Regions from separate parts of the Thalassorhabdus alkalitolerans genome, predicted to be linked through region 1. Evidence: a T-box and tRNA genes for the amino acid it is inferred to sense, from the RefSeq annotation. Region 1 holds a T-box; the other holds one or more tRNA genes.

Region 1 (7,365 bases):
TCCCAACCTAACAATCGCTTTGCTTTATCGATATTGGGGCGTCTTTTTCTAGGATCATCAAGGGGTAGGGGATTAAATGTAATGTTACTTGAACTGTTTGCCAATTTTTTTATCATTTTTGCTATAGCAAGAACGGAAAATTCATCCGGATTTCCAACATTTATAATTTCACCATTTGCTTCTTCTTTTTCCATCATTAACTGTAGAGCATTTACAGTATCAGAGACATAACAAAAGGAACGGGTTTGTTTTCCATCACCGTATACGGTTATATCTTCATTATTAATAGCCTGAGTGACAAAGTTAGAGATGACTCTTCCATCATCATTCCTTAATCCAAACGAGTAGGTGTTAAAAAGTCTGGCAACCTTAACTTTTACCCCATGTTGGGTGTAATACAAAAAGCAGAATACCTCTCCTAAACGTTTTGATTCATCATAGCAAGCTCTTGGACCCCAGGTTTTTACTGATCCGGAATATTGCTCATTCTGAGGATGGACTTCCGGGTCTCCATATACTTCACTTGTACTCGTATAAACTATCTTCGCAGAGTTCCTTTTTGCTAATTTCAACATGTTTTTTGTTCCTAATGTATTTACTTCAATGGTTTTAAAAGGAGTTGTTTGATAAAATTTCGGTGAAGCCGGAGAAGCCAAATGATAAATCTCTTCTGTTTTTACCAGTTCTTTCATCTCGAAAATTTCTGGAGAACATACATCTGCATAAAAGTAAAAAAAGTTAGGATGAGTCATAATACTGTCTAAGTTCTGAATTTTGCCAGTTGATAAGTTATCTAAGCCAATAACAGTTAAACCTTTACGAAGAAGGTCTTTTGCCAAGCTAGAACCTAGAAATCCAGCAACTCCAGTAATTAGCGTATTTTTTTCCATGTTAGCCACCTCAATAAATAATCCCGTAATATAAATAATTTATGGATGTATAAAAGAAGTGACACTCCATTCCAAATTTTTGATTAATTTTACTAGTAAACTTTTTATTGAGGTTGTACTTTATTAGTTCAGACAACTAAATTTTGAGGTTCACAACGTTACATGGTTTCCAGTTATTAATACATTAACAACAGGTTTATTATTGAGAAATATGGTGATGAATCCATTTGTTTAGTGAACGAAAACAATTATACGAAGTTTTTAGATCCTTGCCGATCAAAAACTGTCAGCATTTTGTGTTTATTATTTATATCTTTGTATTGTTAATTGCTAATGTCTTTGCTAAAATCGTTTCATAGCTAATGATTATGTAAACGAGGTGGCCGTCATCCATTCCTTTGATAATGATAGTGAATTGCTTCCGGAAGAAATTGATACGATCAATCATTTAACGAAACTGCCTATCGAATCGTTACATTTAGAATCTATCGCAGTGGTTACAAATATTTATCGGATTGCACAGGGCTTGAGAAATAAAATGGAGCGTGAAGTCCTTGCAGATTACGGACTCTCCTGGACTGCGTTTTCCATCCTTTATGATTTGTGGGTATGGAAAAGCGTTGAAACAAAAAGAGCTGCAGAACTCTCAGCAGTGAGCAAAGCGACGGTTAGCAACATTACGAAAACACTGGAGAAAAAGGATCTTTGCCAGCGAAGTACAGATAATCGCGACAGGCGTATGACGTACCTTTCGATCACCGAAAAGGGCAGGGAAGTCATGCAGGAGCTATATCCTCGCTTCCATCAGGGAGAAGTCGAGATTGTCAGTAGTTTACGGGAAGAGGAAAAAAAGCAAGTCTCTGAACTGTTGCGAAAAGTCATTAAAGGGAACAACTTTTAAGTAAAAGTAAATAAAAAAAATCGATGATAGGAACTTAGTAGTAGTCTACCTCCCTTTTGCAGAGAGTCAGTGGCTGGTGTGAACTGACATAAAGGCAGCTATGAATTACCTCCTAGAGATGTCTTTGTGAATGTGCAGCAGCAAAGAACGGGTGATACCGTTAACGAAATGAGTGGAAGAGCAGTTCATGCTCTTCAAAAAGGGTGGTACCGCGTACAACAATAACCACGTCCCTTTAGCAGGGGCGTGGTTTTTTATATTTTATTTAGAGAAAGGAAGACGATGATGAGTACAAGTGAAAAGCAATTAACAGAAGAACAGGCAAGAGAAGTCCAAAGACAATTAGATTTTTATGTGCAGGGAGTTCGTGAGATAATACCAACCGAAGAGCTGGAAAACAAATTGGTGAAATCTATTGTTGAAGGCAAGCCATTAAAAATTAAGCTTGGATTAGATCCTTCGGCTCCAGATGTTCACCTTGGCCACACGGTGGTACTCAATAAAATCAGACAGTTCCAAGAGAATGGCCATACCATTCAGCTCATTATTGGTGATTTTACTGGAAAAATCGGAGATCCTACAGGGAAGTCTGTTGCCAGAACGCAGTTGACCGATGAAGAAGTACGACAAAATGCAAAAACCTACTTCGAACAATTTGGAAAAGTAATTGATATGGAGAAAGTAGAACTTCACTATAATTCAAAATGGCTCAGTCCCTTACAATTTGAAGAGGTGATCAACCTGGCCGGGAAGGTCACTGTTGCCCGGCTCCTTGAAAGAGACGATTTTGAGGAGCGGATGGCATTTCGTAAACCGATCTCCCTTCATGAATTTTTCTACCCGGTCATGCAGGGATATGACTCTGTCATTTTAGAAAGTGATATAGAACTTGGGGGAACCGATCAACACTTTAATGTTCTTATGGGCAGGCACTTTCAAGAAAGGTTTAAAAAAGAACCGCAGGTAGCGATGTTAATGCCTCTATTGGAAGGCATTGATGGTGTAGAAAAGATGTCAAAGTCAAAGAAAAACTACATTGGTATTGATGAAAGTCCAAATGAGATGTACGGAAAAGCAATGTCCATTCCAGATGAATTGCTCATCAAATACTTTGAACTCATTACAAATTTATCCCCAACTGAGGTTGAAACGATAAAGAACAAGGTACAGTCAGGGGAGCTTCACCCAAGAGATGCCAAGATGTTATTAGGAAAAACGATTGTTGAGATGTATCACGGAAGGGAAGCAGCTGAACAGGCAGAGCAGCACTTTGTCTCTGTCTTTCAACAAGGGAAAACACCAGAAGTCATTCAAGAGTATGAATGGGAGGGCAACCCCGAAGTATCCGTAATAGATCTCCTTGTTCAGCTGGATCTTTTGAAATCTAAAAGTGAAGCCCGGCGTATGATTGAAAATAGAGGTGTCAAGGTGGATGGGAACAGAATAGAAGATACGGGAGTTGTTATTACCTTAAGTAATGGCTTAATCGTACAAGTAGGAAAACGTAAATTTGCTAAAATAAAATTATAATCGAGGGAAGGTACAACTTTTTGTTGTACCTTTTTTTTGATAATTTCTTCTTGGGGAACTTTTAAAATATTACATGGAAGTATAGCTTATTCTATTGATTCTAATCTAGCTAAATAAAAAGACCCAAGTGATCTTTTCTTGGGTCTATCTTAATAAACGTAATCTTTTAAAGAAAAGGTTATGGTTAACCGCTTATAGCTGATTTTTTTTCTTCTTTATTGGAAGTGTAAGTAAGCCTTTCTTCTGTATCAGGATGGAAGAAATGTACTTTATGCATATTGAAAGCAACCTCTAATTTACTGCCACTAGCGATATTCGTTCGGGAATCAATCTTTGCAATCAATTTTTGGCCGTCTATGGTACTGTTAAGTAATGTTTCCGCTCCATTCATCTCTGCGACCTCAATATCTAAAGTGATCTTTGAATCTGGTGAAGAATCGATAAATACAAGCTCATCATGAACATCTTCAGGTCTTATCCCTAAAATCAATTTATTATGTGGCAAAGATTCTTGTTTTAATTGCTTAAGCTTTCCTTCTGGAATAGTTATTTCTGTGTTTTCTGTTACAAATTTGTTATTTTTTAATGTTCCCTCAATGAAATTCATAGCCGGAGAGCCTATAAATCCACCAACAAATACATTTATTGGTTTTTCATAAACCTCTTTTGGAGTACCTACTTGTTGGATAACTCCATCCTTCATTATGACTATCCGACTTGCCATAGTCATTGCTTCCGTCTGGTCATGGGTTACATATATCGTTGTAGATTGAAGGCGTTGATGGAGCTTAATTATTTCAGCACGCATTTGCACGCGTAGTTTTGCATCAAGGTTTGAAAGCGGCTCATCCATAAGGAAAACTTGGGGATCTCGTACAATTGCCCTTCCAAGCGCAACTCTTTGTCGTTGTCCTCCAGATAAAGCTTTTGGTTTTCTATTCAAATAGTCTTTTAAACCTAGAATGTCTGCTGCATTATCCACTCGTTCTTTAATTTCTGTTTTGCTAAACTTTCGAAGCTTCAGACCAAAAGCCATATTATCATATACACTCATATGAGGATAAAGAGCGTAATTTTGGAAGACCATAGCTATATCTCTGTCTTTAGGAGGGATATCATTCATTCGCTTTCCATTTATAACCAAGTCTCCATTACTAATATCCTCGAGCCCAGCAATCATTCTTAATGTAGTAGATTTTCCACAGCCTGATGGACCAACGAAAACAATAAATTCTTTATCTTCTATATCCAAATTAAAATTTTCTACAGCTGTGACATCTCCACCGTAAATTTTATAAATCTCATTAAGTTTGATTTTAGCCATATTCTCACTTCCTTTTTAAAGTGTAAGTATGTTTCTAGTATAAAATCAATGTAAGCGTTTTAATATATTACATCTGCATCAAAATAAGTTTCATAGTTTGTGCAGGTTGTATAACAGAAAGGTGAACTACTTTAGTACATAGGACGTTTTATACTACTGTAACTTTGTTAGCGGATAAAAAACGTTCTATTGCAAAAGCAGAAGACCCTAAAGCGCATGAATATATACCTTGATTTGAGAAGGTAACAGAAGTAGTCTCATAAAAATATGGAAGAAGCCTTTGCTGTAATACCAGTTTTATAGGATTTTGCAACCATTTCTCTAGTTTTGAGAACCTATTTCCAATGATAATCTGTTCAGGATTAAAAGAATTAATTATATTAGCTAATCCTATCCCAACGAATTCACCAACTTGAGAGAAAGTATTAATTACCTCCATATTTCCTTGTTGAGCTTTCTTAATTAGTACCTCTAATGTAAGATCTTCGTCTGAAAAGTGAGGGTTTAATCTGTTGATTATTGCACTTTCTGAGCTATAAAGTTCCCAGCATCCTTTATTCCCGCATTCACATCGTTTACCGTTAGATTCAATTGTAAAGTGACCTACTTCACCAGAGATTCCTAAAGCCCCTCTATATAACTGATCTCTTATAACTACACCCGCTCCTATCCCTACCCCGATGCTTACGTAAATTAAATTTGAAGAGTCTCTCCCTCCACCATAAATTTTCTCTCCGTGAGCTCCTGCATTTGCTTCATTCTCAATTGTTATTGGTACGTTAAAATGTTCTTCCAGATATTCTTTTAAATGTACGCCATGCCAATCGAGGTTAGGAGCAAAAAGGATTCTTCCTTCATTGTTAATAATTCCAGGTACTCCAACTCCAATACCAATAATTCCGTAGGGTGAGTCTGGAGATTTTACTCCAATAGATTCAATTAAGCTTTTTAATTGTTGGAACACAGCTGCTGGTTCTTTATCAGTAATAGTAATTTCTTCTCTTTCAAGAATGTTTCCTTGTAAGTCAGTAAGAATAGCAAGAGCATAATTAACACCAAGATCAATTCCAATTGAGAAGCCTGCGTTTTTATTAAAGTAGAGCATAACAGGTTTACGACCACCACTGGATATGCCAGACCCTATTTCTTGAACGAATTGTTCTTCTAATAATTCGCTAACAAGGCTGGAAACAGTAGCTTTATTTAAACCTGTTAACTTAGAAATTTGAGCTCGAGATATAGGACTATTATTTTGGATCTTATTTAATACGATAGATTTATTTATTTTTTTTACAAGGCTGTGATCTCCCGTTTTCATAGGTATCCCTCCTGTAACAACAATTTTAGAAAAAAGTAGCATGAATTTGAAAAAATTGAAAAATAATTTATAAGTTTAAAGTAATAATACCTTAACCATTACGAAATAATCAATAAACTTAGTTTAATAATATAACAAAGTTATAGGTTTTCTTTTAGTTTAAAAAGCAAGGTATTAGATGTTAAAAATAATTTAACAACACTAAAGGTTATATATTCTAGGAAAAAACTGATCAATAAATAACTAAATATTAAAAAAACTATTTACATAAGCCCGGATTATAAGTTAAACTGCAATTAGTTTATACAGTAAACAAACTAATGAATTGAAGGACAGTGTCTATAGTTTTTAATTACTTTATTAAAGGATGGTGTGTTTTTTGAAAGCGTCTACAAAAAAAATAGTAGTTTTGTCAGTTTCAAGTTTAGTATTATTGGCAGGCTGTGGAAATGGAGCGGAAGAAGGTAGTACGGGTAATGAGGGTAATGGCCAAATTACCTTGACTGTTTGGGACTATTTTGAGAACGATGCTGCCCATGGTAGACAACAAATTGAGTTGCTTGAAGCATATGAAGAAGAAAACCCCCACATAACCTTTGAACGTACTTATGTACCAAATGCAGATCTTAATCAACGTATATCACAAGGAATAGCAGGTAATCAATTACCAGATATAGTCTTAGTAGATAATCCTGCTCACCAAGCGTTTGCTGAAGCTGGTGCTTTTGCAGATATTACAGAGGAAGTGGAAGAGTGGGGAGAGGCAGAACATTATTATGAAGGAGCATGGGAATCTACTATATTTGATGGAAGAAACTATGGGATCCCTAATAATAGTAATGCATTAGCTCTTTTTTATAATGTTGATATGTTGGAAGAGGCTGGTGTTACTGAACCTCCATCCACTTGGGAAGAACTGGAAGACGTGGCTGATCAGTTAACCACTGATGACACGTACGGTTTTGCATTTAGTGCTGTAAGAGATGAACAAGGCACCTTCCAATACCTTCCTTTTCTTTGGCAGTCAGGAGCGGATTTAGACAGCTTGTCTAGTGCAGAGGCTATATCTTCTATGGAGTTTCTGCAACAAATGATCGATGAAGGATCAATGTCTGAAAACGTAATTAACTGGGATCAACAAGATTTAAGAACTCATTTCCAGCTTGAAAACGTAGCCATGATGGTTAATGGCCCTTGGCAAGTTCCAAATATAAGAAACGAGGCTGAAGATTTAAATTGGGACGTGGTTACTATGCCTGCAGGAAATCAGGAAGCGTCCATCCTGGGTGGGGAAAATTGGGCGATTACTTCGACATCTGAACATAAAGAAGAGGCTTGGGAATTTCTAAAGTATACTCAGCAGCCAGAAGTTTTAGGTCCAACTCATGAGGATGGAGGGCGA
Region 2 (7,365 bases), on a different contig from region 1:
TGGTGTACCAGCGAAAGGACTTTTGGCCTCTGCTTGCCATTATCCCACTGATTTTCGGGGCTGAAAACACTGCACTTCTTCTTGGTACTGCTCTTTATGGATTAAATATTTATTTTCAGCCAAAGGTTACTGAAAAGAAAAAGCTAGTGTTTACCCCGAGGGTAAAACGGTTGTTAGCAACTATAGGTATCCTTTACCTTATCGTTGCGGTCGTTGCAGCTTTGATTGGGGCAGGAGCCGAGGTTTCCCTTCTTTGGTTTATGATTCCGCTGATTGTGAGCAATATTTTGGCCTACTTTGTCATGATTGCTGCCAATACCATTAACTGGCCGATTGAGAGCCAGGTTAACCAGTATTACTTTAATGATGCGGAAAAGATCATTAAAAGTATGCCTAACCTGGAGGTAGTGGGGATAACAGGGAGCTATGGAAAAACAAGTACTAAGCATATGCTTGAAACAGTGCTTTCCTCTCAATTTAATGTCCTGATGACTCCTGAAAGTTATAATACCAAAATGGGCGTAACAAAAACGATTCGAACAATGCTTAAGCCCTACCACGAAATCTTCATTGCAGAAATGGGCGCTAAGCAAGAGCATGATATTCAGGAAATCTGTGAGTTAGTTCATCACAAATACGGTGTTCTGACTGCTATCGGAGAACAGCATCTGGACACTTTCAAGACTCTTGATAATATTAAGAAAACAAAATATGAGATTGTAGAAACATTGCCTCATGATGGGACAGCGTTTGTAAATAAAGACGATGAGAACATTATGGCATACCAACAAAAAAATAAAGTCAGAACCATGTATTACGGCATTGATGCAGAGGACCTCCATTACCGGGCTACTGATATTACTTATTCCTCAAAAGGAACTCATTTTACCGTTACAAAGTACGATGGAACCTCTGTGGAAATGCAGACAAAGCTGCTTGGCCGTCATAATATTTACAACATCCTCGCAGCGGTAGCCATTGGTTCAGAGAAGGGTATTCCCCTTGAAAAGATTGCACAAGCAGTCAAAAAGGCACAGCCTGTTCCGCACCGTCTTGAGCTTAAAAAGCCGAATGGAAATATCACGATCATTGATGATGCCTTTAACTCCAATCCGGTTGGTTCAAAGATGGCTCTTGAGGTTCTGGGACAGATGCCAGAATACAAGATTCTGATTACTCCCGGGATGATTGAACTGGGAGATAGAGAGTATGAATTAAACAAAGCGTTAGGGATGCACGCAGCTGACGCTTGTGACTTTGTTATTCTCGTCGGAAAAAAACAAACAATTCCTTTGCAGGATGGCTTAAAGGAAAAAGGGTACCCCGAATCCCAGTACTTTGTAGCAAGAAACCTGCAAGAAGCTTTAGACAAAATGAATGAGCTTGCAACTCAAAAATCAGTGGTTCTTTTAGAGAATGATTTACCCGATACATTCAATGAGTGAGAAATTAGGAGGAAAGCGGCATGAAAACTAGAGTCGGAGTATTTTTTGGCGGTGTCTCTGTTGAGCATGAGGTTTCTGTAATCTCAGCTCTCCAGGCCATCAATGAGATGGACAGCAGCCAGTATGAGGTTATACCAGTATATATAAGTAAGGATCGGAACTGGTATACGGGAGAACAGCTCCTGGATATTGATAATTATAAGGATATCAAAAAGCTTCTTTCAGAGGCTCAAAAGGTCATTGTCACGAAGAATGAGGCGGGCGGAGTTGCTCTGCAGAAAGACCCTGCCCCTAAATTTGGAAAGAAAATAATGGCTGAGATTGATGTAGCCTTCCCAATCATTCACGGTACATTTGGAGAAGACGGCGTGCTTCAGGGACTATTTGAATTGTTTGACCTGCCTTATGTTGGCTGTGATGTTCCATCATCTGCTGTTGGAATGGATAAAATTCTCATGAAGCAGGTATTAAGGGACTCAGGTCTGCCGATTCTTGATTACGTATGGTTTTATAATAGCCAGTGGAATGCAGACAGCGAGGATTTTATCGAAGAGATAGAAGAAAGGCTTCAATATCCGGTAATTGTCAAGCCGGCTAATCTTGGCTCTAGTGTGGGAATCAGCAAAGCAGGAAACCGGGAAGAATTAGAAACAGCTGTAGAGGAAGCCATGGAATTTGCCGCCAAAATTGTTGTGGAACGAATGGTGACCGATATGAAAGAGGTAAACTGCTCTGTCTTAGGAGATTACGAGGATGCAGAAGCTTCCGTTATTGAAGAAGTTCTGAAAACCGAAGAAATCTTGAGCTACCAGGACAAATATCAAGGTGGCGGTAAAGGAGGAGGCGGAGCCTCTAAAGGAATGGAAAGCACAGACCGTATTATTCCAGCAGACATTCCAGGAAACCTTGAAGAAGAAGTGAAAGACCTTGCCATTGATACATTTCAGCTTCTTGGCTGCAGCGGCGTCTCTCGTATTGATTTCCTTATTGATAACAGCGAACAAAGAGTATATATAAATGAAATTAACACCATTCCCGGTTCTTTATCTTTTTACTTATGGGATCCAGCTGGAAAAGACTTCAAGCAGCTTACTCACCAAATGATTCAATTTGCTTTAAAGCGTAAAAGAGAAAGAGAAAAGCTTACGTTTTCGATTGATTCTAACTTATTTTCTTTGCATAGTGCTCAAGGAGCAAAAGGTGGAAGCAAAGGCGGCTCAAAATCGAGTAACCGTTAGGAAAGCTAAAAGAGGCAGCCATCAAAGGCAGCCTCTTCCCTTTTTTTAAAAGAAATAAAAAGATCTTAAATTTTTTCTCTAAAAATAGTAATAACCTATTGATTTAGAATATAGTTTGATATATAATATTTTTTGTCAGTAAGACAATATATATTCATTTCAACATGGCCCGTTGGTCAAGTGGTTAAGACACCGCCCTTTCACGGCGGTAACACGGGTTCGAATCCCGTACGGGTCACCACTACTTTTGCTCTCATGGAAGAGGGCTTTGTTTTTTTCATAAAATATAATTGAGGTTGACATGAAAGCCTCAATATGTTTTAATTGGAAGGTATCTTTTTTGGAGGGGTAGCGAAGTTGGCCAAACGCGGCAGACTGTAAATCTGCTCCCTCTGGGTTCGGCGGTTCGAGTCCGTCCCCCTCCACCATTTTATTTATATGTACGAGCCATTAGCTCAGTTGGTAGAGCATCTGACTTTTAATCAGAGGGTCGGAGGTTCGAATCCTCCATGGCTCACCATTTATACACATGAGTCGCGTGATTCTCACCTACGGTTCTCCCGTAACAGAGAAGCACAGCAAGGAAGCGACGGGACTAGCGTTGCGTCGGAATCCTCCATGGCTCACCATTTACTTAATAGTTCCCCATTCATGGACGTGTTAGAGTCGGCTTTTTTGCCGACATGTTTTAATATGATTTACATAAGTACGGATTCTCGTTTGTCTTCTTGCATGCGGGAGTAGTTCAGTGGTAGAACACCACCTTGCCAAGGTGGGGGTCGCGGGTTCGAATCCCGTCTTCCGCTCCATAATCTGCGGGTGTAGTTTAGTGGTAAAACCTCAGCCTTCCAAGCTGATGTCGTGGGTTCGATTCCCATCACCCGCTCCATATAAGAAGGGGCCTTAGCTCAGCTGGGAGAGCGCCTGCCTTGCACGCAGGAGGTCAGCGGTTCGATCCCGCTAGGCTCCACCAATAATGATAACGATCCTTAGTGATACACTAAGGTTTTTTTTGTGTTTTTATACATACCAAAGTTCAGGAAGCAGAAGAAAATGAACGCATGTTTAGAGACTGTCATCGGTAAAACAGCTTTCCCAAAGAACAAGAGAAGAAAAAAATATCCCTCAGTCATCACTGAAGGTAATTAATGCTTTGCAAAATAAGAGTCATATTTATTTAATAATGAGTCGAGTTTCTTGCTTAGTTGAACGACCTCGTTGGAGAACAGAGGCTTACTCCACGCTTCTTTATTCAATTGCTCCCTGATCATCTCAATTTCATTGATGAGGCTTTCTTCCGGCACAATCTTCACCTCTTCCTCCACTTTTTCCTAAATATGGTATACCCCCAATTTAGGAAAAGCAAACATTACAAATAGCATATTTTTAAAAAATCTTCCATATGCATATCTTGGTGCGAAAAAATTTTTGGTACAATAAGGAAGATTGATTTTCTTATCGAGATAATGAAACTTTAAAGCTCCTTCTTTCGTAGAAGAAGGACCCGAGCTGGGCGGAGGTTGAGATAATGGATGCCCTGGTAAAACGGCTGATTAAAGAAGTGAAAAACGGGGATCAAGAGGCGTTTGCAGAATTGATCGATCTTTATAAAGATAAAGTATACCAAATTGCTTATCGGATGACAGGAAACGCTCATGAAGCACAGGATGTTGCACAGGAAGCTTTTTTAAGAGCTTATGCCAATATTGAAAGCTTTGATGAGCAAAGGAAGTTTTCTACCTGGCTGTTCCGCATTGCTACAAATTTATGTATTGACCGCTTACGGAAAAAGAAGCCTGATTATTCACTGGATGCAGAGGTGAAAGGTACAGAGGGCGTCACAGGTTACTCACAGGTTGCAGCAGCAGGGCCATTGCCTGAGGAAGAAGTGGTAACTGTAGAAATGCAGGAGTGGATTCAAAAGGAAATTTCTTACTTGCCTCCTAAATACAGGTCAGCTATTATTTTAAGGTACATAGAAGATTTGCCCATAAAACAAATTAGTGACATATTAGATCTGCCGGCAAATACCGTGAAAACTCACTTGCATAGAGGAAGGGAAGCGTTAAGAAAGCGACTTGGCGGCGCATGATGAAGGGAGGGAATTACCATGGCTTGTGATCACTACCATGATCGAGTGCTAAAAAGCTATTTTAACGAAGAGTTAGACGCGAAAGAAAGAGCCTCGTTCTATGAGCACTTAAAAAAGTGCAGCACTTGCCATTCCCATTATCATGAAACAACAAAAACAATAGCTTTTATACAAAGTGCCTCGCATTTAGAGGCTCCTGGCTCTTTCACAGCCAGTGTAATGGAACAGCTCCCTAAAAAAAGAAAAAGAGCTGCCTGGAAAAAATGGGCGTATAACCACCCGGTGGCTGCAGCCTCTGCTATCTTTCTTCTTTTAATGTCTTCAAGTGTATTTTCAATATGGAATGATCAATCCGGCCAGGAAATATCAGTCCAGGGGAGCGGGAATGTTCACATCAACAAAGAAAACGGAATGGTTGTCATTCCTGAAGATGAAGTGGTAGAAGGAGACTTAATTGTCCAAAATGGCAGTGTTGAAGTCCATGGTGAAGTTTTAGGAGACTTAACCGTGATTAATGGAGAGCCCTATTTGGCATCAGCCGGGGAAGTAGCCGGAGAAATTGAAGAGGTGGATCAGGTGCTGGAATGGATCTGGTACCATGCAAAAAGACTCACTGGGGATATCCTGTCTGGAAACGAGGAATAGCCATCCGCTGACACCGGGTGGTTTTTCATGATTAAATAGTGGTAAGGCAAGAAAGCTGTACTCTGACCAAGAAAGAAACAAAACTTTTGGAGCACCGAAGAAGCAAAACGGCTCCTAAGGATTTTATGCTATAATATATTGGTCGTTGGTTAGCTTTTTCCGTAAAGAAGAAAATGGAGGAAGAGCGATGTTCCCTATTGGAGAAGATATTCAATTCCTTACCTGGCTTGGAAGGATTGTCGATATATTATTAGTCACATATGTCATTTACAAAATGATTATGGTAATCCGGGGGACCCGGGCGGTACAGCTTGTTAAAGGGATCACTGTGATTTTGGCTGTCTGGTTTTTGAGCAGCTTTTTTGGTCTGAGAACGTTACAGTGGATCATGTCACAGATGGTTACATACGGCTTGCTTGCCATTATCATAATCTTTCAGCCTGAATTAAGAAGGGCGCTGGAACAGCTGGGACGCGGCAGAATATTTGGCGGCAGAACGGCTCCAGAGGAAGAAAGCTCTTATAAGACAGTGGAGGCAATTATAAAGTCTGTAAATTACATGGCTAAACGCCGGATCGGGGCGCTGCTGTCCATTGAAAAGGAAACAGGTATGAATGATTACGTAGAAACCGGTATCCCCATGAATGCAAGCATTACTTCGGAGCTTTTGATTAACGTATTTATTCCAAACACCCCCCTCCATGATGGGGCTGTCATTATTAGAAACAATGAAATATCAGCTGCTGCCTGCTACCTGCCTTTATCTGAGAATCCATTTATCTCGAAGGAGCTAGGTACAAGGCACCGAGCTGCTCTTGGCATCAGTGAAGTAACCGATAGTTTGACCATAGCTGTATCAGAGGAAACAGGAAGCATATCCGTCACGAAAAACGGAGACCTTCACAGAGATATTGATGAAGAAACACTAAGAGCAATGCTTGAAAAGGATTTAGTAATAGATCAAAAGCAAAATGGTTCTACTCTCTGGCAGTGGGGAGGGAAAAAGAATGGATAAACTTTTCAACAATCATTGGTTTATTAAGTTTATTTCATTAATGATTGCTGTGATGCTCTATACAATGGTAAACATGGAGAATGTTAATAATCAGCCGGGAGCACTCCCAACAGTTAACGAAACCACACATATGATCGAAGATGTGGAAATAGAAGCATATTATGACGATGAACAGTACGCAATTGTAGAGATAGCAGAAACAGTTGATATCACTCTTACAGGACCCCAGAGCTCTATTACTATGTTTTTGGTGAACCCGAATTATGAGGTCTATGTAGATTTAGAAGACCGGGGAGAAGGCATTCATCATGTTAATATTCAGCATAGCGGGTTTCCTGCAGAGCTGGCTGTGTCCATTGTTCCTCAAAACATTCAGGTAGAACTCCAGGAGAGGGAAACCGTTTCTCTACCTGTAGAAGTGGAATTGCAGAATACTGAGGGAGTGGAAGATGGCTATACTTTAGGCGCCCCCCAGGTGTCCCCGTCAGAAGTAGAAGTGACAGCACCGAGGGCAGTCCTTAATCAAATTAGTGCAGTAAGGACTTTTATTGATGTAGCAGGAACAAACGAAAGAGTAGAAACTACAGGAACCGTAGCTGTATATGACGAATTTGGCAACGAGCTGAATGTAGAGGTGAATCCTGAAACCGTAGATGTGGAAATTCCTGTAACAAGCCCATTTGTCTCTGTACCTGTTAATTTAACAAGGGAAGGCAGCCTGGAAGAAGGATTGACCATAGTAGATTTAGAACTTGAACCTACTGAGGTGACGATCTTTGGGCCTCAGGAAGTAATCGACGATATACAAGTGGTCGAGGGTGTGGTGTTAGACTTGTCTGCCATAACTGAAAGTCAGACGTTAGAGCTGGAGGTAGAACCCCCTCCAGGAGTAGAAGAGGTAAGACCGAATACCGTCACTGTCACAATAGA

The links. The T-box of region 1 lies ahead of tyrS (tyrosine--tRNA ligase). A T-box ahead of a tRNA ligase gene usually reads a tRNA of that ligase, here a tRNA-Tyr.
Region 2: it encodes a tRNA-Tyr, which carries the amino acid that the T-box ahead of tyrS (tyrosine--tRNA ligase) is inferred to sense. The anticodon was not compared.

What each region holds. Positions count from the first base shown of each region.
Region 1 covers NZ_JBHSOZ010000003.1:102,032-109,396, forward strand. The annotation lists gene ACFPU1_RS03110 (GDP-mannose 4,6-dehydratase) at 1-890, opposite strand, end outside; gene ACFPU1_RS03115 (MarR family winged helix-turn-helix transcriptional regulator) at 1,279-1,791, shown strand; T-box leader at 1,806-2,029, shown strand; gene tyrS (tyrosine--tRNA ligase) at 2,077-3,321, shown strand; gene ACFPU1_RS03125 (ABC transporter ATP-binding protein) at 3,506-4,645, opposite strand; gene ACFPU1_RS03130 (ROK family transcriptional regulator) at 4,794-5,963, opposite strand; gene ACFPU1_RS03135 (ABC transporter substrate-binding protein) at 6,343-7,365, shown strand, end outside.
Region 2 covers NZ_JBHSOZ010000009.1:15,058-22,422, forward strand. The annotation lists gene ACFPU1_RS14375 (UDP-N-acetylmuramoyl-tripeptide--D-alanyl-D-alanine ligase) at 1-1,445, shown strand, start outside; gene ACFPU1_RS14380 (D-alanine--D-alanine ligase family protein) at 1,466-2,683, shown strand; tRNA gene ACFPU1_RS14385 (tRNA-Glu) at 2,850-2,924, shown strand; tRNA gene ACFPU1_RS14390 (tRNA-Tyr) at 3,026-3,111, shown strand; tRNA gene ACFPU1_RS14395 (tRNA-Lys) at 3,128-3,203, shown strand; tRNA gene ACFPU1_RS14400 (tRNA-Gly) at 3,418-3,492, shown strand; tRNA gene ACFPU1_RS14405 (tRNA-Gly) at 3,499-3,572, shown strand; tRNA gene ACFPU1_RS14410 (tRNA-Ala) at 3,581-3,656, shown strand; gene ACFPU1_RS14415 (aspartyl-phosphate phosphatase Spo0E family protein) at 3,829-3,996, opposite strand; gene sigW (RNA polymerase sigma factor SigW) at 4,212-4,775, shown strand; gene ACFPU1_RS14425 (anti-sigma factor) at 4,794-5,420, shown strand; gene cdaA (diadenylate cyclase CdaA) at 5,608-6,435, shown strand; gene ACFPU1_RS14435 (CdaR family protein) at 6,428-7,365, shown strand, end outside.